DNA from 4 places in the Kitasatospora sp. NPDC101801 genome. Region 3 is predicted to be linked to each of the others. Evidence: riboswitches for the same ligand, from Rfam matches in the RefSeq annotation. Region 3 holds a riboswitch; each other region holds the start of a gene.
The links. Region 3 has a riboswitch for cobalamin ahead of ACIRPK_RS08375 (ribonucleoside-diphosphate reductase subunit alpha). Riboswitches for the same ligand answer to the same signal wherever they lie in the genome.
Positions count from the first base shown of each region.

Region 1: linked by a shared signal. The riboswitch ahead of ACIRPK_RS11390 (cobalamin biosynthesis protein) and the one ahead of ACIRPK_RS08375 (ribonucleoside-diphosphate reductase subunit alpha) in region 3 are both predicted to bind cobalamin.
Region 2: linked by a shared signal. The riboswitch ahead of ACIRPK_RS04665 (prenyltransferase/squalene oxidase repeat-containing protein) and the one ahead of ACIRPK_RS08375 (ribonucleoside-diphosphate reductase subunit alpha) in region 3 are both predicted to bind cobalamin.
Region 4: linked by a shared signal. The riboswitch ahead of metE (5-methyltetrahydropteroyltriglutamate--homocysteine S-methyltransferase) and the one ahead of ACIRPK_RS08375 (ribonucleoside-diphosphate reductase subunit alpha) in region 3 are both predicted to bind cobalamin.

Region 1 is NZ_JBIWML010000006.1:201,535-209,191, reverse strand. It holds gene ACIRPK_RS11395 (YidB family protein) at 103-510, opposite strand; cobalamin riboswitch at 654-816, shown strand; gene ACIRPK_RS11390 (cobalamin biosynthesis protein) at 917-1,858, shown strand; gene ACIRPK_RS11385 (cobyric acid synthase) at 1,855-3,372, shown strand; gene ACIRPK_RS11380 (putative cobaltochelatase) at 3,369-5,387, shown strand; gene cobO (cob(I)yrinic acid a,c-diamide adenosyltransferase) at 5,390-5,995, shown strand; gene ACIRPK_RS11370 (cobyrinate a,c-diamide synthase) at 6,000-7,376, shown strand; gene ACIRPK_RS11365 (GNAT family N-acetyltransferase) at 7,349-7,657, opposite strand, start outside.
Region 2 is NZ_JBIWML010000002.1:89,118-96,774, forward strand. It holds gene ACIRPK_RS04655 (glycosyltransferase family 4 protein) at 1-609, opposite strand, end outside; gene ACIRPK_RS04660 (TetR family transcriptional regulator) at 944-1,534, shown strand; cobalamin riboswitch at 1,640-1,771, shown strand; gene ACIRPK_RS04665 (prenyltransferase/squalene oxidase repeat-containing protein) at 1,853-3,187, shown strand; gene ACIRPK_RS04670 (SCO2322 family protein) at 3,184-3,834, shown strand; gene ACIRPK_RS04675 (energy-coupling factor transporter transmembrane component T) at 3,836-4,981, shown strand; gene ACIRPK_RS04680 (ABC transporter ATP-binding protein) at 4,978-6,585, shown strand; gene ACIRPK_RS04685 (ECF transporter S component) at 6,537-7,415, shown strand; gene ACIRPK_RS04690 (antibiotic biosynthesis monooxygenase family protein) at 7,450-7,657, opposite strand, start outside.
Region 3 is NZ_JBIWML010000004.1:132,245-139,901, forward strand. It holds gene ACIRPK_RS08370 (ribonucleotide-diphosphate reductase subunit beta) at 1-702, opposite strand, end outside; gene ACIRPK_RS08375 (ribonucleoside-diphosphate reductase subunit alpha) at 723-3,158, opposite strand; cobalamin riboswitch at 3,318-3,459, opposite strand; gene ACIRPK_RS08380 (hypothetical protein) at 3,616-4,536, shown strand; gene ACIRPK_RS08385 (GNAT family N-acetyltransferase) at 4,571-5,065, opposite strand; gene ACIRPK_RS08390 (helix-turn-helix domain-containing protein) at 5,375-6,316, shown strand; gene ACIRPK_RS08395 (histidine phosphatase family protein) at 6,718-7,464, opposite strand; gene mctP (monocarboxylate uptake permease MctP) at 7,578-7,657, opposite strand, start outside.
Region 4 is NZ_JBIWML010000019.1:3,678-11,334, forward strand. It holds gene metE (5-methyltetrahydropteroyltriglutamate--homocysteine S-methyltransferase) at 1-1,390, opposite strand, end outside; cobalamin riboswitch at 1,549-1,700, opposite strand; gene ACIRPK_RS21055 (phosphatase PAP2 family protein) at 1,968-2,642, shown strand; gene ACIRPK_RS21060 (BlaI/MecI/CopY family transcriptional regulator) at 2,675-3,073, shown strand; gene ACIRPK_RS21065 (MarR family winged helix-turn-helix transcriptional regulator) at 3,083-3,556, opposite strand; gene aspT (aspartate-alanine antiporter) at 3,908-5,587, shown strand; gene ACIRPK_RS21075 (NAD(P)/FAD-dependent oxidoreductase) at 5,724-7,061, shown strand; gene ACIRPK_RS21080 (MFS transporter) at 7,084-7,657, opposite strand, start outside.

The sequences.
Region 1 (7,657 bases), on a different contig from region 3:
CCTGCCAAAAGGTCGGCGGCGCCCATGCGGCGGAGCCGCACAACAGCACAGCTCCGAGCCCCTGGTGGTGCACCACGTGCGCCCGCGCGGCGGAGCGGGGCGTCAGTTCTGCTTGCCGAAGAGCTCGTCGAGGGTGGCCGGGGTGGGGACTTCGCCGGTGGGGGTGAGCTGGTCGACGGCGGTGGGGAGCTGGGCGGCGAGGCGTTGGGTGAGTTCGTCGCGGGAGAGGCCGGACTGCTGGGCCAGGGCGTCCAGTTCGCGGTCGGGCAGGGCGGCGGCGAGCTCCGCGCCGGAGACCGGGTGGTTGTCACCGGTGCCGACCCAGGACTGGGCCTGGGAGCCGAGGCCGCCCTGGGTGAGCTGTTGGAGCAGTGCGCCGAGACCGCCAGCCGCCCCCTGGCCGCTGCCGAGTGCGCCGAGCAGCAGGGCGAGCAGGTTCCCCCCGCCGCCGGCGGCACCGCCGCCCGTGCCGCCGAGCAGACCCCCGAGAAGCTTGCCGAGATCGGTCATGACCGTCCTCCAGTCCGGTCGCGGACCCACGCCGCGCCAGGGCCAGCTTCACCCGCCCGGGAGCGCCCCGCGCGGTGGGGCGAACAGACGTGTGACCAAGCCCTCCGCACCCTTTGTTGACTGCCGGTCCGGCCACGTGATGGGATCTTTCAGCCAAACGGAGGCAAACAGAGGAAGCCGGTGCGAGTCCGGCGCGGTCCCGCCACTGTCACCGGGGAGCACCCTCGACCCATGGTCACGACGGCCCGCCGATGCGGCTGTTGGAAGGCCCGGGGGTGTGTCCGACCCGGAAGCCAGGAGACTCTCGCCCCCGGTACGTCGATCCAGGGCGCGGACCCTGAGTGAGGACACGCACGCCCATGCCGGCAGCCCTGAACCGAGCCGACCCGCCCCCGTCGTGCGCCGACTGACCCCCGCGCTCCCCTTCCTGCTCGGGTCCGTCGCCGGGTACCTGGCCGACGCGAGGTTCGCCGATCCCCGGCGGGGTCACCCCGTCGCCGTCTTCGGCTCCGCCGCGTCCCGGCTCGAGGGCCGGCTCTGGCGTGACCACCGGGCGGCCGGGGCCGCGTACACCGCCGCCTGTGTGGGCACCGTCGCGGCCGGGGCGGTGCTCGCCGAACGGGCCCTGCGCCGGGCGCCGCTGGCCCGGGCCGGCCTGGCGGCCGCCGCGACCTGGACGGTGCTGGGCGGCACCTCGCTGACCCGGGAGGCCCGCACCATCGGCCGCTCGCTCCGGGCGGACGATCTCGCGGCCGCCCGGGAGCGGCTGCCGCACCTGTGCGGCCGGGACCCGAGCGCGCTGGACGGGCCCGCGATCGCCCGGGCCGTGGTGGAGTCGGTCGCCGAGAACACCGCCGACGCCGTGGTGAACGCGCTCACCTGGGGCGCGCTGGCCGGTACGCCGGGCCTGCTCGCGTTCCGGGCCGTCAACACCCTGGACGCGATGGTCGGGCACCGTTCCCCGCGCCACCTGCGGTTCGGCTGGGCGTCGGCCCGGCTGGACGACCTGGCGGGCTGGCCGGGGGCCCGGCTGACCGCGCTGCTCACGGTGGCGGCGGCCCCCGAGCCTGCCACCGCCTGGCGGGTCTGGCGCCGTGACGGCTCGTCACACCCGAGCCCGAACGCGGGGCAGGCCGAGTCGGCCTTCGCCGGGGCGCTCGGGGTCCGGCTGGGTGGCACCCTGCGGTACGGGGAGCGGGTCGAGCACCGGCCGGTGCTCGGCGGCGAGCTGCGGCCGGTGACGGTCGACGACATCGAACGGGCCTGCACGCTGTCCCGGCGGGTCGGAGTCCTGGCACTGGCGGTCACCGTGACCGGCCGGGCCCTGTACGCGTGGAGGAAGTCGTGAGCGGTTCGCTGCTGGTCGCCGGAACGACCTCGGACGCGGGCAAGAGCGTGGTCACCGCGGGCATCTGCCGCTGGCTGGCCCGACAGGGCGTCAGGGTCGCGCCGTTCAAGGCGCAGAACATGTCGCTGAACTCCTTCGTCACCGCCGACGGCGCCGAGATCGGCCGGGCGCAGGCGATGCAGGCGCAGGCCGCCCGGGTGGAGCCGGAGGCGGCGATGAACCCGGTGCTGCTCAAGCCCGGTGCGGACGGCCGCAGTCAGGTGGTGCTGCTCGGCCGGGCGATCGCCGAGGTCGGCGCGCTGGACTACCGCGAGCGCAAGCCGGTGCTGCTGGAGCGGGCCCTGGAGTGCCTGGCCGACCTGCGCAGCCGGTACGAGGTGGTGGTCTGCGAGGGCGCGGGCTCCCCCGCCGAGATCAACCTGCGGGACCGGGACATCGCCAACATGGGCCTGGCCACGGCGGCGAAGCTGCCGGTGGTGGTGGTCGGCGACATCGACCGGGGCGGGGTGTTCGCCGCGATGTACGGGACGCTGGCGCTGCTCTCGGCCGAGGACCAGGCGCTGGTGGCGGGCTGGTTCGTGAACAAGTTCCGGGGCGACGCCCGGCTGCTGGCGCCCGGGCTCGAGATGCTGCGCGAGCTGACGGGCCGTCCGGTACTGGGCACCCTGCCGATGCTGTCCGGGCTGTGGCTGGACGCCGAGGACTCGCTCGACCTGACCACCGTGGTGGACCGGGGCTCGGTGCGCGGCCCGGTCGGCGCCGACGTGCTGCGGGTCGCGGTGGTCCGCTTCCCGAGGCTGTCCAACTTCACCGACCTGGACGCGCTGGCCCAGGAGCCCGGGGTGCTGGTCCGCTGGGCCACCCGGGCCGAGGAGCTGGCCGACGCGGATCTGGTGGTGCTGCCCGGCACCCGGGCCACCGTGGCGGACCTGGCCTGGCTGCGCGAACGCGGTCTGGAGCCGGTGCTGAAGGCGCGGGCGGCGGCCGGCCGGCCGGTGCTCGGGGTCTGCGGCGGGTACCAGATGCTCGGTCAGGTGATCGAGGATCAGGTGGAGTCCAGGGCGGGCACCGTCCAGGGCCTCGGCCTGCTGCCGACCCGGGTGGTGTTCGGCCGGGAGAAGGTGCTGGCCCGACCGGTCGGCGAGGCTTTCGGCGAGCGGGTCGAAGGGTACGAGATCCACCACGGCGTGGTGACGGTCGAGAGCGGGGAGCCCTTCTTGGACGGCTGCCGGGTCGGCTCGGTCCGGGGCACCACCTGGCACGGCGCGCTGGAGAACGACGGCTTCCGCCGGGCGCTGCTGCGCGAGGTGGCCGAGCAGGCGGGCCGGGCTTTCGTCCCGGCCCCCGACACCTCGTTCGCCGCCGCCCGGGAGGAACGCCTGGACCGGCTGGGCGACCTGATCGAGGAGCACGCCGACACCGACGCACTGTGGAAGCTGATCGAGGGCGGCGCGCCCGCCCACCTGCCGTTCGTCCCACCCGGGGCGCCCCGAGCTACGGAGACCGACCGATGACCGACGTGCGTTACCCCTTCACCGCGATCGTCGGCATGGCCGACCTGCGGCTCGGGCTGCTGCTGAACGCCGTCTCGCCGGCCGTCGGCGGGGTGCTGGTGCGCGGCGAGAAGGGCACCGCCAAGTCGACCATGGTGCGGGCCCTGGCCGGGCTGCTGCCCTCGATCGACACCGTGCCCGGCTGCCGGTTCTCCTGCGACCCGGCCTCCCCCGACCAGGGCTGCCCGGACGGCCCGCACACCCCGGCCGGAGGCGACCGCCGCCCGGCGCACCTGGTGGAGCTGCCGGTCGGCGTCTCCGAGGACCGGATCGTCGGCTCGCTCGACCTGGAGCGCGCGCTGGCCGAGGGCGTCAAGGCGTACGAGCCCGGCCTGCTGGCCAAGGCGCACCGGGGCGTGCTCTACATCGACGAGGTGAACCTGCTCCAGGACCACGTGGTGGACCTGCTGCTGGACGCCGCCGCGATGGGCCGCTCGTACGTCGAGCGGGAGGGCGTCTCGGTCCGGCACGCGGCCCGCTTCCTGCTGGTCGGCACGATGAACCCGGAGGAGGGTGAGCTGCGGCCGCAGCTGCTGGACCGGTTCGGCCTCACCGTGGAGATCGCCGCCACCCGGGAGCCGGGCGAGCGGGCCGAGGTGGTCCGCCGCCGGCTGGCGTACGACGCCGACCCGGACGGCTTCGCGGCCCGGTTCGCGGCCGAGGAGCGGGAGCTGGCCGAACGGATCACCGCCGCCCGGGAGTTGCTGCCGAGCGTGCTGCTGCCCGATGTGGCGCTGCGTCAGATCACCGCCGTCTGCGCGGCGTTCGAGGTGGACGGGCTGCGCGCGGACATCGTGATGGCCAGGACCGCCGTCGCGCTGGCCGCCTGGGAGGGCCGGACCGAGGTGAGCGAGCAGGACGTCCGCAAGGCCGCCCAGCTGGCTCTGCCGCACCGTCGGCGGCGCAACCCGTTCGACGCCCCCGGGCTGGACGAGGAGCAGCTCGACCGCACCCTGGACGAGCACGCCGAGGGCCCGGAGGACGACGGCCCCGACCCCGACCCCGACGGCGGCCCGGACGGCGGCGGCGCCCCCGAACCGCAGGGCGACGCCCCGGACGGCCCGTCGGCCGCCGAGGAGCCCGCCGGGGAGCCGGAGCTGCCGTCGCAGGCGCAGGGCGGCGGCAGCAAGGCCCCGGTGGCCTCGGCCGGGGAGCCGTACCGGACCCGGCTGTTCAAGGTGCCGGGCACCGGCAAGGGCGCCCAGGGGCGCCGCTCCCCCGCCGAGACCGACGGCGGGCACACCATCCGCTCGCGCCGGCCGCAGGGCCCGCTGAGCCGGCTGCACCTGAGCGCCACCCTGCAGGCCGCCGCACCGCACCAGGCGGCGCGCGGACGGGACTCCAGGGCGCTGGTGCTGCGCAAGGACGACTTCCGGGAACAGGTGCGCCAGGGAAGGGAGTCCAACCTGGTGCTGTTCGTGGTGGACGCCTCGGGGTCGATGGCGGCCCGGCAGCGGATGACCGCCGTCAAGGGCGCGGTGCTCTCGCTGCTGATGGACGCCTACCAGCGGCGGGACAAGATCGGCATGATCACCTTCCGGGGCAGCGGCGCCGAGCTGGCGCTGCCGCCGACCTCCTCGGTCGAGGTCGGCGCGGCCCGGCTGGCACAGCTGCCCACCGGCGGACGGACCCCGCTGGCCGCCGGGCTGCTCCGGGCACACGAGACGCTCCGGGTGGAGCGGATGCGCGACCCGCACCGCCGCCCGCTGCTGGTGGTGGTCACCGACGGCCGGGCCACCGGCGGCAAGGACGCGCTGCCGCAGGCCGGCCGGGCGGCCGGGCTGCTGGCCGCCCAGGGCGTGGCGAGCGTGGTGCTGGACTGCGAGTCCGGCCACGTCCGGCTCGGTCTGGCGCACACCCTGGCGGCCCAGCTGAACGCCTCCGCCGTCACCCTGGACGACCTCAGGGCCGAGGGCGTCGCCGCCCTGGTGCACGCGCACCGGCCCTCCTCCGCCTCGATCCGAAAGGCCGCCTGACCATGCCGCAGGGAAAGCCCGAGACCGTCCCCGACGACGGCCTGACCACCCGTCAGCGCCGCACCCAGCCGATCACCGCCGTGCACACCGGCCCCGGCAAGGGCAAGTCCACCGCCGCCTTCGGGATGGCGCTGCGGGCCTGGAACCAGGGCTGGCCGGTCGGGGTGTTCCAGTTCGTCAAGTCGGCCAAGTGGAAGGTCGGCGAGGAGAACGCGCTCAAGGTGCTCGGCGCCTCCGGCGAGGGCGGCACGGTCGCCTGGCACAAGATGGGCGAGGGCTGGTCCTGGGTCCAGCGCTCCGCCGACATGGTCGAGTCCAGCGAGGAGGCGGCCAAGGAGGGCTGGGAGCAGGTCAAGCGCGACCTGGCCGCCGAGACGTACCGCTTCTACGTACTGGACGAGTTCACCTACCCCATGCACTGGGGCTGGGTCGACGTGGCCGAGGTGGTCGAGGTGCTCCGCAACCGCCCCGGCAACCAGCACGTGGTGATCACCGGCCGGTACGCCAAGGACGAGCTGCTCGAACTGGCCGACCTGGTCACCGAGATGACCAAGCTGAAGCACCCCATGGACGCCGGCCGCAAGGGCCAGCGCGGTATCGAGTGGTAGTCCGTTGAACATCCCCCGTCTCGTCGTCGCCGCGCCCTCCTCGGGCGCGGGCAAGACCACCGTGGCCACCGGCCTGATGGCCGCGCTGGCCGCCCGTGGCCTGGCGGTCTCCCCGCACAAGGTCGGCCCCGACTACATCGACCCCGGTTACCACGCGCTCGCCGCCGGGCGCCCGGGCCGCAACCTGGACGCCTTCATGTGCGGGCCCGACCGGGTCGCCCCGCTGTTCCTGCACGGGGCGGCCGGGGCCGACGTGGCCGTGGTGGAGGGCGTGATGGGGCTCTACGACGGCGCCGCCGGGCGGGGCGAACTGGCCTCCACGGCCCATGTCGCCAAGCTGCTCCGGGCGCCGGTGGTGCTGGTGGTGGACGCCTCCTCGCAGTCCCGCTCGGTGGCCGCGCTGGTGCACGGCTTCGCCTCCTGGGACCCGGAGGTCAGGCTGGCCGGGGTGATCCTCAACCGGGTCGCCTCGGACCGGCACGAGCAGCTGCTCCGGGAGGCGCTGGAGGAGGGCGGCGGGGTCCAGGTGCTCGGCTGCGTCCGGCGTTCGGCCGCCGTCGCCACGCCGTCCCGGCACCTGGGCCTGATCCCGGCCGTCGAGCGGTCGGCGGACGCGCTGCGCGCGGTCCGGGACATGGGCGAGCTGATCGGCGCCTCGGTCGACCTGGACGCGCTGCTCGAACTGGCCCGCAGCGCACCGCCGTTGGACGCCGAGCCGTGGTCGGCCGCCGCCGAGGTGGAGCCGGTGCCCGGCCGGCCCCGGGTCGCGCTGGCGGCCGGTGCGGCGTTCTCCTTCTCGTACGCGGAGAACGCCGAGCTGCTGGCGGCGGCGGGGGCCGAGGTGGTCCCGTTCGACCCGCTGCACGCCCCGGAACTCCCGGCGGGCGCGGCCGGGTTGGTGATCGGCGGCGGCTTCCCGGAGATGTACGTCAAGGAGCTCAGCGCGAACGCCGGGCTGCGCGCCTCGATCGCCGCGCTGGCCGCCGCCGGGGCGCCGGTCAGCGCCGAGTGCGCCGGACTGCTGTACCTGGGAAAGGAGTTGGACGGCGCGCCGATGTGCGGCGTGCTGCCGACCACCGCCCGGATGACCGAACGGCTCACCCTGGGCTACCGGGAGGCGGTCGCGCTCACCGACAGCGTGCTGGCGCCGACCGGCTCGCGGCTGCGCGGGCACGAGTTCCACCGGACGGTCTGCGAGCCGGGCGCGGGCGAGCCGCCCGCCTGGGGCTGGCGGGGCCCGGCCGGGGCCTGCACCGAAGGCTTCGTGAGCGGCTCGGTGCACGCCTCGTACCTGCACCTGCACTGGGCCGGGGCACCCGAACTCGCCGCACGGTTCGTCCGGGCCGCCGCCGACTACGCCGCCGGGGTGGGGAGTTCGTAGATCAGCTCGCGGCCGTCCTCCTCGTCCCACTGCTCGCCGACGTGGACCAGGCCGAAGGCGGCGACGGTGGCCAGCGAGGCCGTGTTGTCCGGGCTGACGGTGGCCCGGAGCACGGTCACCGCCGGTTCGGCGGCCGCCTGCCGGATCAGCGCGGCCAGGATCGCCTTGGCGTACCCCCGGCGGCGCTGCCCCTCGGCCACGCCGTAGCCGACCTCCACCATGCCGCGCGCGTCCGGCGGGCCGTGGAAGCCGGCCGCGCCGATCACCACACCGTCGGCCAG
Region 2 (7,657 bases), on a different contig from region 3:
GCTGCCGGAGACGGTGATCACGTGCTCCAGCCGGGCGGCCACCCGGCGCTGCATCCGGGTGAAGGCGTACCAGCGGCGCAGCGACAGCCGCTTCAGCCGGGTCGGCGCGGCGGCCAGCTCCAGCCGGCGGTCCACGGTGATCGGGTGGTGCACGGTGGTGACCAGCGGGAAGCCGTGCCTGGCCAGCCCGAGCAGGCCGTAGCCGAGGGTCTGGTTGTCGTGCACCACGTCGTAGCGGCCCTTGTGCGCGGCCAGGTACTGCCGGGCCCGGAGCGAGAAGGTGAGCGGCTCGGGGAAGCCGCCGGTCCGCATCCCGGCCACCTCCAGCAGGTCGACCAGGCCCCGGTACTCGGTCAGCGCGGGGGTGCGGAACGGGTCGTCGGCGCGGTACAGGTCCAGGCTGGGCAGCTCCACCAGCCGGACGCTGCCGGACCCCTCGACCGGGTCGAGCACCGGGAAGGGCTGGGCCCCGACCACGTCCACGTGGTGCCCGAGCCTGGCCAGCTCGCGGGACAGGTGCCGGACGTAGACGCCCTGGCCGCCGCAGTACGGGTCGCCCCGGTAGGACAGCAGGGCGATCCGCAGCGGTCGCGGCGGCAGCGCGGTCATCCGGGGCTCCTGTCCCCTACTCCCCGGCCTGCGCGGCGGCGGGAAAGTAGATCACGTTTCATGATGGTGGAGCTCGTCATTGGGCTGATCGAACAATGAGAGACCCTGACGATACCGGCCCGCACCCGAGGGCGGCAGATCGCCCCCGCAGAGTGCTACTCACGAGTACGCCGGTACCGGAGGGCTCCATTCTGACCCGTCCGCGGAGCCCGCCCACCCGGCGTTCACTGTGACATAACTCTCGGAGCACCCTCTCGCTGACGTGTCCTCATTTCCCACCCCGTGGTTGAATCGCCTCGATCCGGTCACCCACGCGCGCGCTCAGGGAGCCCCCTTGACCACCACCGCCGCCCTCGGAACCGGGCTCACCCCCCGGCAGGCCGAACGCCGCCGCCGGATCCTGCGGGCCGCCACCGCGCTGGCCGCCCGGGGCGGTTACGAGGCGGTCCAGATGCGCGAGGTGGCGGAGACCGCCGAGGTCGCGCTCGGCACCCTCTACCGCTACTTCCCGTCCAAGGTGCACCTGTTGGTGGCGGTGATGCAGGAGCAGCTCCAGCACCTGCACGAGCAGGTCCGCCGCCACCCGCCGACCGGCGAGGACCCGGCCGGCCGGGTGGCCGAGACGCTCACCCAGGCGTTCCACGCGCTCCAGCGCGAACCCCGCCTCGCCGAGGCGATGGTCCGCGCGCTGTCCTTCGCCGACCGCTCGGTCGGTGCCGAGGTGGACGCCGTCTCGGCCGTCACCTCGGCCATCGTGCTGGACGCCGCGCAGCTCGGCCCCACCCCGTCGCCGGCCCAGCAGGCCGCGCTGCGGGTGATCGCGCACACCTGGCACGCCACCCTGCTGGCCTGGCTCTCCGGCCGCGCCTCGCTCGCCGAGGTCCGCGGTGACCTGCACACCGCCGCCCGGCTGCTGGTGCTCTGACGCCCGGCCGGTACCGGAGCGCGTCCGTCCCGTTCCGGCCGGAAGAACTGGTACCGGTTCCGGTCCCCGGAGCCCCCGGACCGTGTCCGGCCGGGGGGAGTCCGGTCGGACGGTTAGAGTCTTGGACGCAGGATCAACAACTTCATCCGCTCCTCGTGCGGGGGAAGCCGGTGCGACTCCGGCGCTGACCACGCAACCGTCACAGTCGGGATGCCCGCCGGGGAGCGAGCGGCAGTGCCGGGCACCCGGCTCCGTCGAGGTCTACGGGCGGCCCGCCTCGGGCCGCTGCTCCGCTCACCGAAAGGCACGTCGACCCTCATGCTCACCACCGCCCGCACGGGCGCAGCCGCGCTGGCCGCCGCCCTGCTGACCGGCGCCGCCGCCGTCCCCGCCTTCGCGGACACCCCCACCCCCACGCCCGCCGCCGCCCCGGCCGCGCTCTACGGCAAGGGTGACCCGACGTACGACGGCGTCTTTCGGCAGTCGCTGGCCCTCACCGCGCTCGGCTCGGTCAAGGTCGTCCCGTCCGACGCGGCCGTGGTCTGGCTGACGGGTCAGCAGTGCGCGGACGGCGGCTGGGCGCCGTTCCGGTCCGACCCCTCGGTGGCCTGCGACCCCAAGGCCGAGGACAGCAACGCCACCGCGATGGCGATCCAGGCGCTCCAGCAGCTCGGCGGGCACCGGGACGAGGTGACCCGCGGCTCCGACTGGCTGAAGGCCGTGCAGAACGCGGACGGCAGCTGGCCGCTCAACCCCGGCACCCCGGGCGACGCCAACTCCACCGGGCTCGCCGTCAACGCGCTGCTGGCCGCCAACATCGACCCGGCCGCGGTGACCAGGAACGGCAAGAACGCCTACGACGGCCTGGCGCTGTTCCAGCTCGGCTGCGCCGCACCCGCCGAGCAGCGCGGGGCGTTCGCCTACCAGCCGTCCCCGGACGGCTCGCTCAAGGCCAACGACCTGGCCGGCTCGCAGGCGCTGCTGGCCGCGGCCGGCGGCAAGCTGCCGGTCACCAACACCAACCGGGTGGACACCCCGCCCAAGCCGCTGGACTGCGCCACCGCCACGGTCACCGTGCCGCACGCGGACTCCGCCGAGGCGGCGGGCTCGTACCTGGCCGCCCAGCTGGATGCGAACGGGCAGCACCTGATGCAGACCATGCCCGGCGCCGCCGCGACCCCCGACTACACCGCGACCGCCTGGACCGTGCTCGGCCTGGTCCAGTCCGGGCGCCCGGCCACGGCCGCGCCCGCCGCCGAATGGCTGGCCGGCAACGGCCACGACTGGGCCGCCAAGGGCAAGTCCGGCACCGACGCCTCGGCCGCCGCGCTGATGCTGCTGACCGCCGAGGCCGTCCAGCTCGACCCGTACCACTTCGGCGGCACCAACACGGTCCAGCTGCTGATCGACGCGGGCCCGGCGCCGAAGTCCGTCCCGGCCGCCGCGGCCGCGACCGACGCCCGGAACGACAGCGGGGCCACCCGGGCGGACGACGACAACGGCATCTCGCCGGTCTGGCTGGTCGGCATCGGCCTGCTGGTCGGCATCGGCGGCGGCCTGCTGCTCAGCCTCCGGCGCAAGCGCGCGGGCCGGCCCGCCGGTGGCCCGAACAAGACCGACGGCGGCAAGTCCGAGGGCGACGAGCAGAAGTGACCCTCCCGCTCCCCCGGGCGGCGGTGGCCCCGGCCGTCGCCGCCGTGCTGGCCCTGCTGCTCCCGTTCCTGCTCGCCGCACCCGCGCAGGCCACCGGCTACCGCTACTGGTCGTTCTGGAAGTGGTCCGAGAGCGCCTGGGCCTACCAGCAGCAGGGCCCGGTGGTGTACGTGCCGCCGGACGGCGCGGTGGACGGCTGGCGGTTCGCGGTCAGCCCCGACGGTGGGCAGGGCGCCGCCCGGCCGACCGCGGCGGGCGACTTCGGCGCGGTCTGCGCGGACGTGCCGGCCCAGGCCGGGAAGAAGCGGATCGCCGTGGTGCTGGACTTCGGCACCGCCGCCGACGCACCGGCCGGTGAGGCCCCGCCGGCCGCCCGGACGACCTGCGCGGCGGTCCCCACCGCCGCCAGCTCCGCCGAGGTGCTGGCCGCCGTCGCCCCGCCGCTGCGCTACGACTCCGGCGGCATCCTGTGCGCGATCGCCGGCTACCCGCGCGCCGGCTGCGGCGACACCGTCGGGGCCGGGGCCGACTCCGGTGCCAAGGGCGGGAGTCCGGGCCCGTCGGTCGGCCTGCTGGCAGGCGGTGCGGTGATCGTGGTCCTCGCCGCCGGCGCGGTCTGGCAGGCTCGGCGCCGTCGCGACTCCTGAGGTGTCACCCGTGCCCACCACCGGCCGGCTGCGGCCCGCCCGCCCCGTCCGCTCGACCCGCTCCGCGATCGGCCCGCGCCACCTGCACCCCGGTGCCTGGTGGCTCTGGGCGATCGGGCTCGGCGCGGCGGCCTCCCGCACCACCAACCCGCTGCTGCTCCTGCTGATCGTGGCGGTCTCCGGCTACGTGGTCGCGGCCCGCCGCAGCACCGAGCCCTGGGCCCGCTCGTACGCCGCCTTCGTCCGGCTGGCGCTGGTGGTGCTCGGCGTCCGGCTGCTCTTCACGGTCTTCCTCGGCTCCGGGGTCGGCGGCACCCACGTGCTCTTCACGCTGCCCCAACTCCCGCTGCCGGACTGGGCGCAGGGGGTGCGGATCGGTGGCGCGGTCACCCTGGAGGGGCTGCTCTTCTCGCTCTACCAGAGCCTGCGGCTGGCCACCCTGCTGATCTGCGTCGGCGCCGCCAACGCGCTGGCCAACCCGGCCCGGCTGCTGCGCGCCCTGCCCGGCGCGCTGTACGAGGCCGGGGTGGCCGCCGTGGTGGCGCTCACCTTCACCCCCAACCTGGTCGCGGACGTCCGGCGGATCAGGTCGGCCCGCCGGCTGCGCGGCCGCTCCGACCGGGGCCTGCGCTCGCTGCTCAGCGTCGGGCTGCCGGTGCTGGAGTCCGCCCTCGAACGGTCCGTCAGCCTGGCCGCCACCATGGACAGCCGGGGCTTCGGCCGCACCGCCGACCTGCCGCGCCGGGTCACCCGCTCGATCGGCGCGCTCACCCTGGCCGGGCTGGCGGCGGTCTGCGTGGCCTGCTACGGCCTGCTCACCGAGGGCACCGCGCGCTGGGCGCTGCCGGTCCTGCTCGCCGGGCTGGCCGCGCTCGGCGGCGGGCTGCTGCTCGGCGGCCGACGGTCGGTCAGGACCCGCTACCGGCCCGACCCGTGGGCCTGGCGGGAGTGGCTGGTGGCGGGCTCCGGGCTGGCCGTCGCGGCGCTGCTGATCTGGCTCGCCGGCCGCGACCCCGGCGCGTTCAACCCACCGGCCGTACCGCCCACCGCGCCCGAACTCCCGCTGCTGCCCGCGCTCGCCGTGCTGCTCGGCCTGCTGCCCGCCTTCGTCGCCCCCGCCCCGCCCCGTCCCGGAGAACGCCCGTGATCGTCTTCGAACAGGTGTCGGTCCAGTACCACGACGCCGCCGCGCCGGTGCTCGGCGGCCTCGAACTGACCGTCCCCGAGGGGGAGCTCTGCCTGGTGGTCGGCCCGTCCGGGGTCGGCAAGTCCACCCTGCTGGGCGCGGTCAACGGCCTGGTGCCGCACTTCACCGGCGGCGTGCTGCACGGCCGGGTCACCGTCGACGGCCGGGACACCCGCGCGCACCGCCCGCGCGAACTCGCCGACCTGGTCGGCATGGTGGGCCAGGACCCGGTGGCGCACTTCGTCACCGACAACGTCGAGGACGAACTCGCCTACGGCATGGAGTCGTTGGGCATCGCCCCGGAGGTGATGCGGCGCCGGGTGGAGGACACCCTGGACCTGCTCGGCCTGGCCGAGCTGCGCGACCGGGCGCTCTCCACCCTCTCCGGCGGCCAGCAACAGCGGGTCGCCATCGGCTCGGTGCTCACCAGCCACCCCAAGGTGCTGGTGCTGGACGAACCCACCTCCGCGCTCGACCCCGGCGCCGCCGAGGAGGTGCTCGCGGTGCTGCAACGGCTGGTGCACGACCTCGGCACCACCGTGCTGATGACCGAGCACCGGCTGGAGCGGGTGGTCCAGTACGCCGACCAGGTGCTGCTGCTCACCCCGGACGGGCCGGCCCGGTTCGGCGACCCGGCCGAGCTGATGGCGGTCTCCCCGGTCTACCCGCCGGTGGTCGGGCTCGGCCGGGCGGCCGGCTGGTCCCCGCTCCCGCTGTCGGTCCGGGACGCCCGCCGCCGGGCCGCCCCGCTGCGGGCCGCGCTGGACGGCCGCACCCCGCCGGTGGTGCCGCCGGTCACCACCGCACCGATCGCCGTGGTCTCCCGGCTGACCCTGAAGCGCGGGCCGAACCCGGTGCTGCGCGGGGTCGAACTCGCCGTCCGCCCGGGCGAGATCACCGCCCTGATGGGCCGCAACGGCGCGGGCAAGTCCACCCTGCTCGGTGCCCTGGCCGGCCTGTACAAGCCGGACTCCGGCACGGTCGACGCGGCCGGGCTGACCCCGCACCGGTCCAGGCCCAAGGAGCTGATCCGCCGGGTCGGCCTGGTCCCGCAGGAGCCGCGCGACCTGCTGTACGCCGAGACGGTGACCGCCGAGTGCGCGGGCGCGGACCAGGACTCCGGTTCGGTGCCCGGCAGTTGCCGCGCCCTGGTGGCCCGGCTGCTGCCCGGCATCGACGACGCGCTGCACCCGCGCGACCTCTCCGAGGGCCAACGCCTCACCCTGGCACTGGCCGTGGTGCTCACCGCCCGCCCCGACCTGATCCTGCTGGACGAGCCGACCCGGGGCCTGGACTACGCCGCCAAGGCCCGGCTGGTCACCGTGCTGCGCGAACTCGCCGCCGAGGGCCACGCCGTCCTGCTGGCCACCCACGACGTCGAACTCGCCGCCGAACTCGCCCACCGCACCGTGATCCTGGCCGAGGGCGAGATCGTCGCGGACGGCCCGAGCGCCGACGTGGTGGTCTCCTCCCCGGTGTTCGCCCCGCAGGTGGCCAAGGTGCTCGCCCCGCTGCCCTGGCTGACTGTCTCCCAGGTCGCCACCGCCCTGCAGGACCCGGCGTGAAGGCGCTCACGCGGCCGGTGCCGCTCGGCGGCCGCTCGATCGTCCTGCTGTTGCTGATCACCGCGATCGGCGCGGTCGCCTTCGGCTGGCCACTTCTCGCCGACCCCTCCTCGGCGCTGGCCGGGCACTCCACCGACGCACCGTGGCTGTTCGCCCTGCTGATGCCGCTGCTGCTGGGCGTGGTGATCGCCCAGATCTCCGAGGGCCGTTCGGACGGCGGCTCCGGGCTGGACGCCAAGTCGGTGGCCCTGCTCGGCGTGCTGGCCGCCGCCGGGGCGGCGCTGCGCCCGCTCGGCGCGGGGACGGCCGGTCTCGAGCCGATGTTCTTCCTGATGGTGCTCGCCGGGCGGGTGCTCGGCCCGGGCTTCGGCTTCGTGCTCGGCTCGGTCACCATGTTCGCCTCCGCCCTGCTGACCGGCGGGATCGGGCCCTGGCTGCCGTTCCAGATGCTCGGCATGGGCTGGGTCTGCCTCGGCGCCGGTCTGCTGCCCGGTCCCGCCCGGCTGCGCGGCCGGGCCGAACTCCTGCTGCTGGCGGGCTACGGCGCCGTCGCCGCGGTCGCCTACGGCACCGTGATGAACCTTCAGTTCTGGCCCTACCTAGGCGTCGGCCTGCCCCCGGCGCTGTCCTTCGACCCGGCCGCCGACCTCGGCACCAACCTGGGCCACTTCCTGGCCTACTGCCTGGCCACCTCGCTCGGCTGGGACCTCCCCCGGGCGGTGCTGACCGCCGTCCTCTGCCTCACCGTCGGCGGCCCGATCGTCCGCGCCCTGCGCCGCTCGGTCCGCCGCGCGGCCTTCGACGCCCCGGTCGGCTTCGAGGACGCCTGACCCCCGGTCGGGGGCCGGGCGTCCCCGACCGGGATCAGCCCTGCTTCGGGCCGGTGGACTGCACCACCTCGAAGGACCACAGCGTCGAACCGGAGGCGGCCTGCTTCGGCTGCCCGCCCTCGGCGCTCGGCGGGCCCTGGCGGTGGGCCGCCTGCATCGGGCCCTCCATCCACGCCTTGAAGTGCTCCTCGCTGGCCCAACGGGTGTACACCAGATACTGGTCGGTCCCCTCCACCGGGCGG
Region 3 (7,657 bases):
GGCCATCTCCTCGTCGAACAGGTCGGGCTCCTCGGCCCGGACGGTGTCCACCACCGAGAAGGCGAAGTCCATGTGCATGGACTCGTCCCGGAACACCCAGTTGGTGCCGGTGGCCAGACCGTGCAGCAGGCCCCGGGACCGGAACCAGTACACGTACGCGAAGGCGCCGTAGAAGAACAGGCCCTCGACGCAGGCCGCGAAGCAGATCAGGTTGAGCAGGAAGGCCCGCCGGTCGTCCTTGCTCCGCAGCGAGTCGAGGTGATCGACCGCGTTCATGTACTTGAAGCAGAACTGCGCCTTCTGGTGGATGGAGGGGATGTTCTCCACCGCGTCGAAGGCCGCCGCCCGGTCCTCGGGATCGGGCAGGTAGGTGTCGAGCAGCGTCAGGTAGAACTGGACGTGCACGGCCTCCTCGAACAGCTGCCGGGACAGGTAGAGCCTGGCCTCGGGCGAGTTGATGTGCTTGTAGAGGCTCAGCACCACGTTGTTCGAGACGATCGAGTCACCGGTGGCGAAGAAGGCGACCAGGCGGCCGATCATGTGCCGCTCGCCCTCGCTGAGCTTGGCGAGGTCGGCGACGTCGGAGTGCAGGTCCACCTCCTCGACGGTCCAGGTGTTCTTGATCGCGTCGCGGTACTTGTCGTAGAACGACGGGTACCGCATCGGACGGAGCGTCAGCTCGAAGCCCGGGTCGAGCAGCATCTTCTCGCGGTCGGTGGTGCTCACTGGCAGGCCTCGCAGGACTCGGGGTTCTCCAGGGAGCAGGCGAGCGCCGCCTCCTCCTCCGGAGTGAGGGTGGTCGGGGCCGCCACGACGACCGGCGCGGACGGCGCCGGGACGACGGCCTTCGCCCCGGAGGAGGAGGCGGCCTGGGCGATCCGGGTGGCCGGGCGCGAGCGCAGGTAGTAGGTGGTCTTCAGACCGACCTTCCAGGCGTACGCGTACATCGAGCTCAGCTTGCCGATGGTCGGCGCGGCCATGAAGAGGTTCAGCGACTGGCTCTGGTCGATGTACGGCTGCCGGGCGGCGGCCAGGTCGATCAGCGCCCGCTGCGGCAGCTCCCACGCCGTGCGGTAGAGCGAACGGACCTCGGTGGGCAGCCAGTTGAGGTCCTGCACCGAACCGTTCGACTCGCGCAGCGCGTCCCGGGTCTGCGCGTCCCAGACGCCCAGCTCCTTGAGCTCGCGGACCAGGTACGGGTTGACCTGGAGGAACTCGCCGGAGAGGGTCTCGCGCTTGAACAGGTTGGACACCTGCGGCTCGATGCACTCGTAGACACCGGCGATCGAGGCGATGGTCGCGGTCGGCGCGATCGCCAGCAGCAGCGAGTTGCGCAGGCCGGTCTCGGCGATGGTGGCGCGCAGCGCGTCCCAGCGCTCGGTCCACTGCGGGGCCGTCTCGAAGTGGTCGATGTGCAGCTGGCCCCGGGCGGCGCGGGTCTCCGCGTACGCCTCGTGCCGGCCGAGCTGCACGGCCAGCTCGCTGGAGCGCTCGTAGGCGACCAGCATGATCCGCTCGGCGATCAGGGTGGAGAGCTGCTTGGCCTCGGCCGAGTCGAAGTCCAGCCGGAGCTGGAAGAAGACGTCCTGCAGGCCCATCACGCCCAGGCCGACCGGGCGCCAGCGGGAGTTGGAGGTGCCGGCCTCGGTGGTCGGGTAGAAGTTGATGTCGATGACCCGGTCCAGGAAGGTCACGGCGGTGCGCACGGTGGCGTCCAGCCGGTCCCAGTCCATCGCGTTCAGCAGGTCGGCCGCGGAGGCGCCGATCGCCACGTGGGCACCGAGGTTGACCGAGCCGAGGTTGCAGACCGCGGTCTCGGAGTCGTCGGTGACCTCGATGATCTCGGTGCAGAGGTTGGAGGAGTGCACGGTGCGGCCGGGCACGGCGGTCTGGTTGGCGGCGCGGTTGGAGGCGTCCTTGAAGGTCATCCAGCCGTTGCCGGTGGTGGCCAGGGTGCGCATCATCCGGGCGTACAGGGTCTGCGCCGGGATGGTGCGGATCGCCTTGCCCTCGGCCTCGGCCTTCAGGTACGCGGCGTCGAAGTCGGCGCCCCAGAGGTCGACCAGCTCGGGCACGTCGACCGGGGAGAACAGCGACCAGTCGGCGTTGGCGTTCACCCGGCGCATGAACTCGTCCGGGATCCAGTGCGCCAGGTTCAGGTTGTGGGTCCGGCGGGCCTCCTCGCCGGTGTTGTCGCGGAGCTCCAGGAACTCCTCGATGTCGGCGTGCCAGGTCTCCAGGTACACGCAGGCGGCGCCCTTGCGGCGGCCGCCCTGGTTCACCGCGGCGACCGAGGAGTCCAGGGTGCGCAGGAACGGGACGATGCCGTTGGACTGGCCGTTGGTGCCACGGATCAGGCTGCCGCGCGAACGGATCCGGCTGTAGGAGAGGCCGATGCCGCCGGCGTGCTTGGAGAGCCGGGCGATCTGCGCGTAGCGGCTGTAGATCGAGTCCAGGTTGTCCAGCGGCGAGTCCAGCAGGTAGCAGGAGGACATCTGCGGGTGCTTGGTGCCGGAGTTGAAGAGGGTCGGCGAGGAGGTCAGGTACTCCAGCCGGCTCATCAGGGTGTAGAGCTCGGCCACCTCGGCCACCGACTGCTCGGTGTCGCCGACCGCGAGACCGGCGGCGACCCGGAGCAGGAAGTGCTGCGGGGTCTCGATCACCTTGCGGGTGATCGGGTGGCGCAGCAGGTACCGGGACTGCACGGTGCGCAGGCCGAAGTACTCGAAGCGGTCGTCACCGCGCTGGTCGATCAGCGCGTCGAAGGCGTCGGCGTGCTTGGCCACCAGGGCGGCCGTGACGTCGCCGATCAGGCCCTCGGTGTGGCCGACCACGATCGAGGCGGAGAAGGAGAGCGCGCCCTGGCCGATCGCCTCGTCCTGGATCTCCAGCGCGAGCAGGCGGGCGGCGAGCTTCGAGTACTGCGGGTCCTCGGCGATCATCGAGGCGGCAGCCTCCACGGCCAGTCCGCGCAGCTCGGCGAAGTCCGAGTTGGCGTTCCGGCCGCGCAGCGCAGCGGCCGCGACGTGGCCGGGGTCCACCTGGGGCAGGTCGATGCTGCGGTCGGTGAGCAGCCGAAGCAGCGCAGCACCTGGATCGGTCTGGGCGGAGTCGGCAGAACCCTGGGAGGGCAGGGCAACTGAGGCAGCGATGGTCAAGGCGCTTCTCTCCTGGCGGCGGCGGTCGGCGAGGGGCACCGGACCCGTCAGGGCGCAGGGGAAGGCAGCGCGGAACACCTCACGGCGCGCGCGAACCACCCCCCGGCCCACCCGCGAGGCCCGGACGATACTGCTGTGCTGCATGGCGACTGCGGGGAAGCCCTGTGGCACACGGTCGGCAGGTCATCGGACTTGCGGGAACCTGCTGGAGGAGCCCGCTCACCGCTGCGGGGCAGTCCCGGAATCACACCGGGTTCCCCTGCGTCGACAGCGAAAGCGAGCATACATGTAGTGGCACCCTGCCGACGTGACCCCACATCTTGTGCGCGCAGTGTGTCGGGCTGACTCCGGCTCTGTTTCGGGAACGCTGCCGGGAGCGCGGTCGGCGCACACCGCCGGGGCACGAAACAGTCACCGAACGACCCTGCGTCGGCGGTTTGGTTTACTATCTCGCCTCATGAGCGAGGGAACGGGTACGCCGGCCGACCAGCAGCCCGAACAGCCGATACCCGGCCAGGGTCCGATTCCGGGTCAGCCGGTTCCGCAGCCGCCGTACCCCCAGCCGGGGCCCGGCCTGCCGGACGGCTCGTACCTGCCCCAGCAGGCGCCGTGGCCGCAGCAGTACGCCGCGCCGGCCGAGCCCGACTGGGTCGGTCTGGCGGACCGTCACGAGCGGGAGTCCCGCAGCAGGCGCCGCCGGCTCGTGATCGGCGGTGTCCTCGCCGTCCTGGTGGTCGGCGCGCTGACCGTCACCGGCGTGGTGATCGCCGGCAAGCGCGACAAGACCGAGGCCGATCCGACGCCCGTGCCGTCCCCGCCGGCCAGCTCCCCCGCGAAGCCGACCGCCTCGCCGAAGCCCGCCGAGCTGCTGGCCAGTGCGGCCACCGACAAGGGCCCGACCGACGCCGCCGCGCTCTTCCCGGCCCAGACCAGGACGGTCGACGGCCGGGCGTGGACGCGGCTGGTCACCGATGACGACCCCGCCTGCGGCACGACCACCGGCGGCCTCGGCAAGGTCCTGGTCGCCTCCTCCTGCCGGAGCCTGGTGCGCGCCAGCTACGTCTCCGAAGGCAGCGTGGTGACGGTCGGCATCGCGGTGTTCGACAAGAAGGAGAGCGCCGACGCCGTGCTGGCCAAGCACGCCGGGGCGATCCAGGGGCTGGCCGAGAAGAACGCCAACTTCTGCACCTCGGGCGGCTGCCCGGAGACCCACGCCACGCTCGGCCGGTACGCGTACTACACGGTGTCCGGCTCGCTCAAGCCCGAGGTCAAGGACGACCCGGTCTCGGCGGCCGCCGCCAAGTCCTTCGCGGACCTCACCAAGCAGACCCTGACCGACCGGGTGGTCAAGAAGAGCACGCCGACCCCGGCCGGCTGACGCCCGCCGGTCCGGCCGAGGGCCGGACGACCCGTCAGAGGTCCATGCCGTAGGTCAGCAGCAGGACGCCCGGGCGGACCTCCCAGTCGCGTTCGGGGGTCCGCCGGAAGCCCAGGCGCTCGTAGAGCCGGTGGGCCGAGGTCATCGACGGGCGGGTGGAGAAGGCCATCGCGGTCAGGCCGAGCTCCCGGCTGCGCGCGATCGAGGCGCGGACCAGGGCCTCGCCCGCGCCCCGGCCGCGGGCCGCGCCGCTGACCGCCAGCATCCGGATCTCGCCTTCGTGCGGTTCGGCTATGTCGGCGAAGTCGGTGCCGCCGACCGCGAAGGTCACGCAGCCGAGTACTCGTCCGTCCGCCGGATCGACCGCGACGAGGAGTTCCGCCTGCTCGAACCGGGGGCGGGCGTCGAGAAGTTTGGCGGCGTAAGGGCCGTCGGCCGGGCTGTGGCCGTCACCGACGAAGGCTTCGTGGGTGACGGCTCCGACTGCTTCGAGATCGCCTTCGACGGCGCGGCGGATGACGAGGTCCATGCCGCCAGTGTGCCCGAACGCGGGTCGGAGGCGGCGGGGAGGGTGCCGAGCAACCGGTCGCCGGGGGCGGGGTCGCGCGGATAGCCGCCGGGGCGCTGCCAGTTGTCGCGTCCGTGCCGGGAGGTGCGTTCGACGTCCCGGCCGACCAGCACGCCCAGCAGGGCGAACGAGCCGACGATGCCGATCAGGGCCAGTGTGCTTGCGAGGGTGGAGGAGGTCATGTCCCCACTCTCCTCGGGGCTCGGCGGCCGGACGAGTGGCAGAAAAGCCCTGTTGCGTCGATATCCTGCCATCGGGCATCCTGGGGGCATGCTGCAGAACGTCGTGACCGTGGTACTGGAAGAGGTCCACCCCTTCGAACTCGGCCTGGCCTGCGAGGTGTTCGGCCTCGACCGGAGCGACAACGGCCTGCCGGTGTACGACTTCGCGGTGGCCTCCGACCGGCCCGGGAAGCTGCGCACCCACGCGGGCTACAGCATCGACGTCGAGCACGGCGCCGAGCGGCTGGCCCAGGCGGACCTGGTGATCGCCGCCGCCACCACGATCCGGGACGAGTACCCGGCGCCGCTGATCGAGGGGCTGCGGGCGGCGGCGGAGCGCGGCGCCCGGGTGCTGTCGATCTGCAGCGGCGCCTTCCTGCTGGGCGCCGCCGGCCTGTTGGACGGCCGCCGCTCGACCACCCACTGGCGGCACACCGACCGGCTGGCCGCCCGCTTCCCGCTCACCCGGGTCGAGCCGGACGTGCTCTACGTGGACGAGGACCCGGTGATCACCTCGGCCGGCACCGCCGCCGGGATCGACGCCTGCCTGCACCTGGTCCGTAAGTTCCAGGGCGCCGAGGTGGCCCGGGGGATCGCCCGGCGGATGGTGGTCGCGCCGCACCGGGACGGCGGGCAGGCCCAGTTCATCGCCCGCCCGCTGCCGGAGGCCGACGAGGACTCGCTCGGGGGCCTGCTGGATTGGCTGCGCCGGCACCTCCACCAGGAGCTGACGGTGGAACAACTCGCCGTCCGGGCCCACATGTCGCCGCGCACCTTCGCCCGCCGGTTCCAGCAGGAGACCGGCACCACCCCGCACCGCTGGCTCACCAACCAGCGGCTGCTGCAGGCCCAGCGCCTGCTGGAGGGCACCAACGAGCCGGTCGAGACGGTGGCGGCCTCCTGCGGCTTCGGCAACGCGGCCACCCTGCGCCACCACTTCACCCGCTGGCTGGGCACCACCCCGCAGGCGTACCGCCGCAACTTCGGCTGACGCCTGGCCTTTTGGCAGGTGCTCAGCGGTCGACTCCCCAGGGGCTCGGGGCTGGGCCGCAGGCAGGTGCTCAACCGGCTACGGTCCAGGGGCTCGGGGAACTGCGAGGAGATCTGGCGTTCGGGTCACTGCGAAAGTCCCTGACCACCCACGCGACGGTGACCTTTTCCGAGGCCGGCGTCGCAGTTCCCCGAGCCCCTGGTGGTGCACCTCGTGCCGGAAGGTCGGCGGAGCCGCACATCAGCAGTTCCCCGAGCCCCTGGTGGTGCACCTCGTGCCGAAAGGCCGGCGGAGCCGCACATCAGCAGGGCCCCGAGCCCCTGGTGGTGCACCTCGTGCCGAAAGGTCGGCGGAGCCGCACATCAGCAGGGCCCCGAGCCCCTGGCTGCCGCAGTGTCTGCCTAGAGGTGGTCGGTGCGGTTCCAGCCGTCGGGGGTGAGGCGGCCGGTGTGGTTGCGCCAGGTGCTGGTGGAGCAGTTGGCGACCGGGGGGAGGTCGAGGAGCTGGGATTCGGTCAGGCGGTCGAGGACGTAACGGAGCATCAGGACCGGGCAGTCGTGCGCGACCACCAGCACCGGCCGGCCGTCCTCCTCCTCCCGGAGGTCACGGAGCAGGCTCCGGACCCGGAGGGCGACGTCCAGAAACGATTCGCCCCCCGGCGGCCGGTAGTAGAGCTCGCCCATCTTGCGGCGGCGGGCCGCCTCGCCGGGGTGCTCCTTCTCGATCGCGGCCTTGGTGAGCATCTCCAGCACGCCCAGCTCCCGGTCCCGCAGCCGGTCGTCGTGGCGGACGGGCAGACCGACCGGCACCGCGCCGAGCCCGCTCGCCTGGGCGATCGCGATCCGGGCGGTCTCGGTGGTGCGGACGTACGGGGAGCACCAGACCGAGCGCGGCCGGTCGGCCGGGGGGAGGGCGGCCCACCAGCGGCCGAGGGCCTGGGCCTGGGCCTGGCCGTGCAGCGAGAGCGGGATGTCGGCGTCCCGGCAGGTGATCGGGACGGTCAGGGCACCGGTCTCGGCGGCGAGCTGGAACTCGACGTTGGCGATGCTCTCGCCGTGTCTGGTGGCGATCAGCACCGAGGGTTGGGGCGTCGCGGTGCCGACGGTGCTGCGGTGGCCGTTGAGGACGTTGCTGCTGGGTTCCGCCATGTTCTTCTCCCCGTGTCCGGTCATACGAATGATCGCGCCGTCCTTCCAGTGTTGACCGGAAGGACGGCGCGATCACAGGGCGCGCGCGCTCCGGGCCGGTGCGCCCGGACGCATCAGTGCGCCGCGACGGGCTCCGGAGCCTCCGGGGCGTCGGTCGCCTTCGACCGGGGCGGAGCCTCGGCCGTGTAGTCGG
Region 4 (7,657 bases), on a different contig from region 3:
GCCCGGCCCGCAGGTCGGCCCGGGCCGTGCGCAGCTCGGTGGTCTGCGGGAACGAGCCGATCGTGGTGGTCGGCAGCAACGGCAGGCGGAGCCGGGCCCGTTGGGCGACGCTCCGCTCGGCGTACGGCTGCGGGCGGCGGCCGTCCCCGGTGGTGGTCGCCGCGACCCGGGCCCGGACCTCGGGGTCGCGGGTGACCGCGGAACCGGCCCGGGAGGCCAGGTCGGCGCGGTTGGCGGCCAGGTCGGCCGCGATGGTGCCGGTGCCCTCGCGCAGGCCCCGGGCGAGCAGGGTGATCTCGGCGGTCTTCTGCTCGGCGAAGGCCAGCCAGCGGGAGATCTGCGGGTCCAGGTCGCGTTCCCGGTCGGCGTCCAGCGGGACGTGCAGCAGCGAGCAGGACGGGGCGACGTCGACCCGGTCGGCCAGCCCGAGCAGGGTGGCCAGGGTGGAGAGGGACTGCTCCAGGTCGTTGATCCAGACGTTGCGGCCGTCCACCACGCCGGCGATCAGTCGCTTGCCGGGCAGGCCGCCGACGGCGGCGAGTTCGGCCAGGTTGGCGGCGGCCGGGCCGGTGAAGTCCAGCCCGACGCCCTCGACCGGGGACCTGGCCAGCACCTTGAGCGCCTCACCGGCCCGGTCGAAGTAGCTGGCCACCAGCAGCTTCGGACGCTCCGTCAGGGCGCCCAGCTCGCGGTAGACCCGGGCGGCGGCGCCCAGTTCGGCGGGGGTGCGGTCCTGCACCAGCGCGGGTTCGTCCAGCTGGACCCAGTCGGCCCCGGCGGTCCACAGCTCGGCGAGCAGTTCGGCGTAGACCGGCAGCAGCCGGTCGAGCAGGGTGATCGGCCGGAAGTCCGCGGCCACGCCCGGGGCGGGCTTGGCGAGCAGCAGGTAGGTGAACGGCCCGACCAGGACCGGTCGCGCGCGGTGCCCGAGCACGACGGCCTCGCGCAGCTCGGTGACCGCCTTGGCGGGGTTCGCCACGAAGACCGTTTCCGGGCCCAACTCGGGCACCAGGTAGTGGTAGTTGGTGTCGAACCACTTGGTCATCTCCAGCGGCGCGACGTCCTGGGTGCCACGGGCCATGGCGAAGTAGCCGGCCAGCGGGTCGGCGTCCACGGCGGCCCGGTGGCGGGGCGGGACCGCGCCGACCGCGACGGTCGCGTCGAGCATGTGGTCGTACAACGAGAAGTCCCCGGTGGGCACTTCGGTGACACCGGCCTCGGTGAGCCGCCGCCAGGTGTCGCGGCGCAGGCCGGCGGTGGTGGCGTGCAGGGCGTCGGCGTCGACGCGGCCGGCCCAGTAGCTCTCGACCGCCTTCTTCAGTTCCCGGTTCGGGCCCTGCCTCGGGTAGCCGTACACGGTGGCCTGCGGAGCGGTGGAACGCGTGGTCACGGAACTCTCCTTCGCGAGTCGCGCTGCGATCCCGGGAGAGCACGAGGACGTGCAGGTACGGCCGCGCGGACGCGGCACCATGATGTGCCCGCCCGCTCCGCCGACCCGCCCACGAGGTCACCGAGATCACCGCGTGCGGGGTGCACGCGGGCAGTGGCAGGTCTTCGGACTCGCGGGCACACCGACCTCGGAAGGCCGACACCTACTGGCCGTCGCTTCCCGGACCCCGGCGGGGCCCAGTGCATGTGACGGCGGTCGTTCCCACTCACCGCTGCGGGGCAGTCCCGGATTCCCACCGGGTTCCCTCTTACGACGCGCCTGCCTGGCTGGCAGGGCGAACCGACTGCAAGCCCCAGCCTAGGCCCACCGGAGCGGCTCCGGACGCCGTTGTCCGAATGATCGACGGCATACCGTTGCGGGTCGGCTCCGGATCCGGTCCTGATCGCCACCGGGTGCCCGGCTGACGGGTGGTCAGCCAGGTTGGGGTCTACAGTGATGTAGACGGACGCGGAGCCGTCCCCGACGAGAGGCGCCGACCCATGCCCGATCCAGCCGGACCGTCGCCCGTGCGTGCCGGATGACGCGGCGAGCTGTGCTGATCGGGGTGCCGCTGCTGCTGTTCGCCCTGCTCAGTACGGTGTTGGTGCTGCACGGCCGGGGTCCGTACCCGGTGGAATCGGAGCTGCACTCCTGGCTGCTGACGCACCGTCCGGCCTGGGCGGTGCGGACGGTCGGCCTCGTGACGGACCTGGGGACCGGGGCCCCGCCCTACCTGGCGGCCGTCGCGGCGGGTCTCCGCTGGGCCCACTGCGCCGGGCGCAGCGTCGTACGGGTCTGTGCGCCGGTGCTGGCGCTGGCGGTCGGGCAGGTGATCCGCACCGGGCTGATGCTGGCGGTCGGGCGGAGCCGGCCGCCGGTGGCGGACTGGGCCACCTCGGCGAGCGGCTACTCCTACCCCTCCGGGCACACCTTCACCGCCGCCGTCGCCGCCGGGCTGCTCGCCTGGGCCCTGCTGCGCGTGGCCCGGCGGCCGTGGGTCACCCCCGCCGTGGTCGCGCTGGGCGCGGCGGGGGTGGCGGTCGGCCTGAGCCGGGTCTACCTCGGCGTGCACTGGGCCTTCGACGTGCTCGGCGGCTGGCTGCTCGCGGCGCTCTGGCTGGCGCTGGTGCTGCCCCTGCTCGCCCGGCTCGACCTGGCGGCGGGAGCGCCGGGGGTGACCGAACTACAATCCCGGAGCAGTGGTCTACGGTGATGTAGACGAACCGGGTGGAAGGCGAGGTCCCCGTGGCAGAGGCGATACGCCGCCAGGCCGGCGAGCTGGAGGACGCGGTGCTCGGCGCACTGTGGGCCGCCGGTCGCCCGCTCACCGAGCCCGAGGTCCGCGGCGCCCTGCCGGGTGACCCGGCCCGCACCACCGTCGCCACCATCCTGGCCCGGCTGCACGACAAGGGCACGGTCCGGCGTAACCGCCAGGGCCGGGCCTTCGCCTACAGCCCGGCGGTGGAGGACCGCGCCGCGCTGTCCGCGCGGCGGATGCACAGCGAACTGGACCGGGGTGACGACCGCTCAGGCACGCTCGCCCGGTTCGTCTCCCGGCTCAGCCCCGACGACGAGCGACTGGTGCGCGCACTGCTGGAGTCGTCGCGGGAGGAGCGGGACCGGGAGGAGCGGGACCGGCCCTGACCCGGGCGGCTACCGGGCGGCCGGCCGGGCCCGGCCGCGCGCCGCGGCGCCGGCGCAGACCCGCCGCAGCAGGTAGTTGAGCTCGGTGCGCTCCCCGCGGGTCAGCGGCGCGAGCAGGTCGTCCTGGGCCGCCGTGGCGTCTCCCCGCAGGGTGGTCAGCATCGTCTGCCCGGCCGGGGCCAGGGAGACCAGCTGCCGCCGGCCGCCGGCGTGCACCACCATCGAGTCCAGCAGGCCCGCCGCCAGGAGCTCGTCGATGATCCGGGAGGCGTCCGCCTCCGACGCCTCGACCTGCACGGCGAGGTCGAACCGGGCGTGCGGGCCGTGCTCCGCCAGGGTGGACAGGACCAGCTGGTGGACGGGGCCGAGCCCGCGCCGGCCGAGCCGCTCCGCCAGCAGCGCGTCCGCCGCCCGGCCCGCCTCGGACAGCAGGTGCACGGTCTGCTCCGAGGACTTCGACGAGCTCTGTCTCCGGTCGTACACGCCGCGTCCAATCACTGGGGAGGGCCGTCCCACCTCCGGCCGAGGGCCCGCGACCGCCGACACCCACGGCGCACAGCTGCCGTGCGCCGGGTACGGGACGTCTGGGCCCCGTACGCACGTGGCGCTCCGCGCCGGCAGATACGCGAAGTAAATCGAGGTCACCATAACCGGTGCCCGGCTGATCGGTCTACATCGATGTCGTCACCAGGGCTGGTCAGCGGCCCGCGCGGGCCCGGGGCCGCCCGGCTGACCCGCCGTCACTCGTTCGGCAGCACGGGCGGGCCCCGGGCGCCGGAGTGGGTTCTGATGCAGTAGACGATCATCAGTGCCCGGCGTACGGAGGTCCATGGAATGAGTCTGCTGCGCGAGAACGCGGTGCTGGCCCTGTTCGCCTGTCTGGCACTCGGCTACCTGGTGGGAAAGCTCAAGGTCGGCCCGATCCAACTCGGTGGCATCTGCGGGACGCTGATCGTCTCGATGCTGATCGGAGCGCAGCACGTCGGGGTGAACGCGGACGTCAAGAACGTGGCGTTCGCGCTGTTCATCTTCTCGCTCGGCTACCTGGCCGGGCCGCAGTTCTTCGCGAACCTGAATGCCAAGGGCCTGCGCTTCGGCGTGCTCTCGGTGATGGAGGCCGTGATCGTCATCGCGATGGCGTACGGCATCGCCAAGGCGGGCGGGCTCGACGTCGGTACGGCGGCCGGCATCCTGGCCGGTTCGGCCACCGAGTCGGCGGTGGTCGGTACCGCGCAGGAGGCGATCACCAAGCTGCCGGGGATCACCGCGGACCAGTCCAGCGAGCTGCAGGCGCACGTGGCCACCGCGTACTCGGTCTGCTACCTGTTCGGCCTGATCAGCATCGTCCTGCTGACCAGTCAGTTCTTCCCGATGCTGATGCGGATCAACCTGGCCGACGCCTCCCGCGAGCTGTGGGACAAGATGCGCGGCAGCGGCGGTGGGCTGGAGGCCGGCGAGACCGCCTCGCTGCCCGGTCTGGTGGGCCGGACCTACCTGGTGTCGCAGGGCGAGGGGTCCAGCCTGCAGCAGCTGGAGGACGCGGTCCGGCAGGACGCCTCGATCGAGGGCGTCAAGCGGGGGAACGAGGTGCTCAAGGTCGCACCGGGGCTGAAGCTCCGGCGCGGTGACCGGGTGCTGGTGGTCGGCATGCGGGACGCGGTCCGGGAGACCGGGCACGAGCTCGGGCCGGAGACCTCCGGGGTGCCCGGGCTGGACAGCCCGCTGACGGTGCGCCAGGTGGTGATCACCGACAAGCGGGTGGCCGGACAGACCGTCACCCAGCTGCGCGAGCGGGAGGCCGCCGCCACCGAGGGCATCTACCTGACCGGCGTCCAGCGGGTCGACCAGGACATCCCGGCGGTCGGTGAGACCGAGCTGCATCAGGGCGACACGCTGACCGTGGTCGGCACCGGGTCCAAGGTCGAGCGGTTCACCAAGGCGGTCGGCGCCAAGGTGCGCACCGACAGCGCGGACTGGATCTACATCGGTCTCGGCATCTGCCTGGGCGTGCTGCTCGGCATGGTCACCATCCACGCCGGGTCCGCCAACCTGTCGCTCGGCACCGGCGGCGGCTGCCTGATCTCCGGCCTGGTGTTCGGCTGGCTGCGGGCCCAGCGCCCGACCTTCGGCGCGTACCCGCCGGTGGCCGCGCAGACCATGAAGGACCTCGGCCTGTCCATCTTCATCGCCGTCACCGGCATGGCGGCCGGACCGGACGCCGGGCCGCTGCTCAAGCAGTACCCGCTGCTGCTGCCGCTGTCCGGGATCGCGATGGTGGTGGTGCCGGCCTTCCTGGGGCTGTTCATCGGCCGCAAGCTGCTGAAGATCGAGAAGCCGATCCTGATCGGCGCGATCGCGGGCCAGCAGTGTTCGACCCCCGCCATCACGGCCGTCAGCAACGTGGCGCAGAGCAGCGTGCCGATGCTCGGTTACACGATCACGTACACCATCTCCAACTTCCTGCTCCCGCTGACCGGGCCGATCTTCGTGGGCCTGATCGGGCTGCAGACCTGACCTGGGGTCGGGACCTGACCGGATTCGGGACCTGAGTCACCGTCAAGGGTCGTGAACCGACGGCCGCCCCGCTACCGGGGAGTGCGCCGTCGGTGCCCCCTGGCGGCGGGGCGGCCGGCTGCGGTTGGATGGCCGGATGGGTGGCGAAGCGGTCTCCGGGCGGGGCACGGCAGTGGTGATCGGGGGCGGGCTGGCCGGGACACTGGCGGCCTGGGCCCTGCGGGACGCGGCGGAGCGGGTGGTGGTGGTCGAGCGCGACCGCTACCCCGAGCAGCCGGCCTTCCGGGCCGGGCTGCCGCAGGGGCGGCACGCCCACCTGCTGCTGGCGGCCGGGCACCAGGTGCTGGAGGAGCTGATGCCCGGCTCCCGGGCCGAGCTGCTGGCGGCCGGGGCGGTCGGCGTCCCGCTGGCCAGCGAGCTGCGCTGGCTCAGCTCGGCGGGCTGGATGGCCGAGCACCGCAGCGAGCTGGTCTTCCTCTCCTGCACCCGGCCGGTGCTGGACCACGTGGTGCTCGACCGGGTCCGCCGGGATTCCCCGGTGGAGTTCCTGGAGGGGACGGAGGTGGTCGGGCTGCTCGGCACCGCCGGGCGGGTGACCGGCGTCCGGCTCCGCGAGCGCGGCACCGGGGGCGAGACCCGGGAGCTGGCCGCCGAGCTGGTGGTGGACGCCTCCGGGCGGTCCACCACGGTCGCGGGCTGGCTGGCCGCGCTGGGCGTCCCGGCCGTGCCGGAGGAGCGGGTGGACGCCGGGGTGGCGTACGCCAGCCGGATCTTCAAGCGGCCGGCCGGGGTGGAGTTCCGGCACCAGGCGCTCTACATCCAGACCAAGGCGCCCGACGACCCGTACCTCGCGGTGCTGCTCCCGGTCGAGGGCGACCGATGGATCGTCAGTCTCGGCGGCATGCGCGGGGCCGAGCCCGAGCCGGGCGAGGAGGGCTTCCGCAAGCATCTCGGCCTGCTGCGCGACCCGACCCTGCGCGAGCTGCTCGCCGAGGCCGAACCGGAGGGCGAGGTCCGGGGGTTCCGCCCCGGGCCGGGGGTCCGCCGCCGGTACGAGCGCCGCTCCCCGGAGGGGCTGGTCGCGCTCGGCGACGCCGCCTGCACCTTCAACCCGGTGTACGGCCAGGGCATCACGGTCGCCGCGATGAGCGCCCGCGCGCTGGGCGTCGCGGTGGCGCGGCACGGGGGCATCGGTCCGGCCGCGGCGGCCGCGGCCCGGCGGGCGATCGCCCGGGTCGGCAAGGACCCGTGGGTGATGTCCTCCACCGAGGACGTGCGGTTCGCCGCCACGGCGGGCGGCCCGTCCGGTGCCCTGATCCGGTTCCAGCACCGCTATCTGGACCGGGTGCTGGCCCGGGCCACCACGGACGCGCACGTCTGTGACCGGTTCCAGCACGTGATGTCGCTGGTGGCACCGCCGACCACGCTGTTCCACCCCTCGGTGCTCGGCCCGGTGCTGCGCGGGCCGCGCTGACGGGGGCTCAGGCCGACCGGCCTCAGGGCGCGGCGGCCGCCACCGGCACCTGTTCGGCGGGTTCGGCCCGGCCGGGCAGCCGGCGGACGGCCGGGACGCAGAGCAGCAGGAGCGCGGCCGGGGCTCCGATCGCGGTCATCGCGTAGAGGGTCGGGCGCAGTCCGAACGCGCTCGCTACCGGGCCGGCCACCAGCAGTCCGAGCGGCATCAGGCCGGAGGAGAGCAGGTGGTCGTAGGAGCTGACCCGGGACAGCGCCCGCTCGGGGATGTGGGTCTGCAGGCTGGTCTCCCACAGGACGAAGAACAACGAGACCGCCACCCCGGTGACCGCCTCCAGGGCGGCCACCACGGCGAGCGTGGGGGCGGCCCCGATGATCAGCGCCTGGCAGGAGGCCACCGCGAGCGCGGCGGCGGCGAGCGCCAGCGGGCGGGCCGGGCGGAGCCGGTAGGCCCAGAGGTCACCGAGCACCGAGCCGATCCCGAACGCGGCGGTCACCGCCGACCAGCCCGCCGCGCCGCCCCACTCCCGCTCGGCGAGCACCGGCCCGAGCACGAAGATCGACGGCAGCACCACCACGTGGTAGACGCTCATCGCC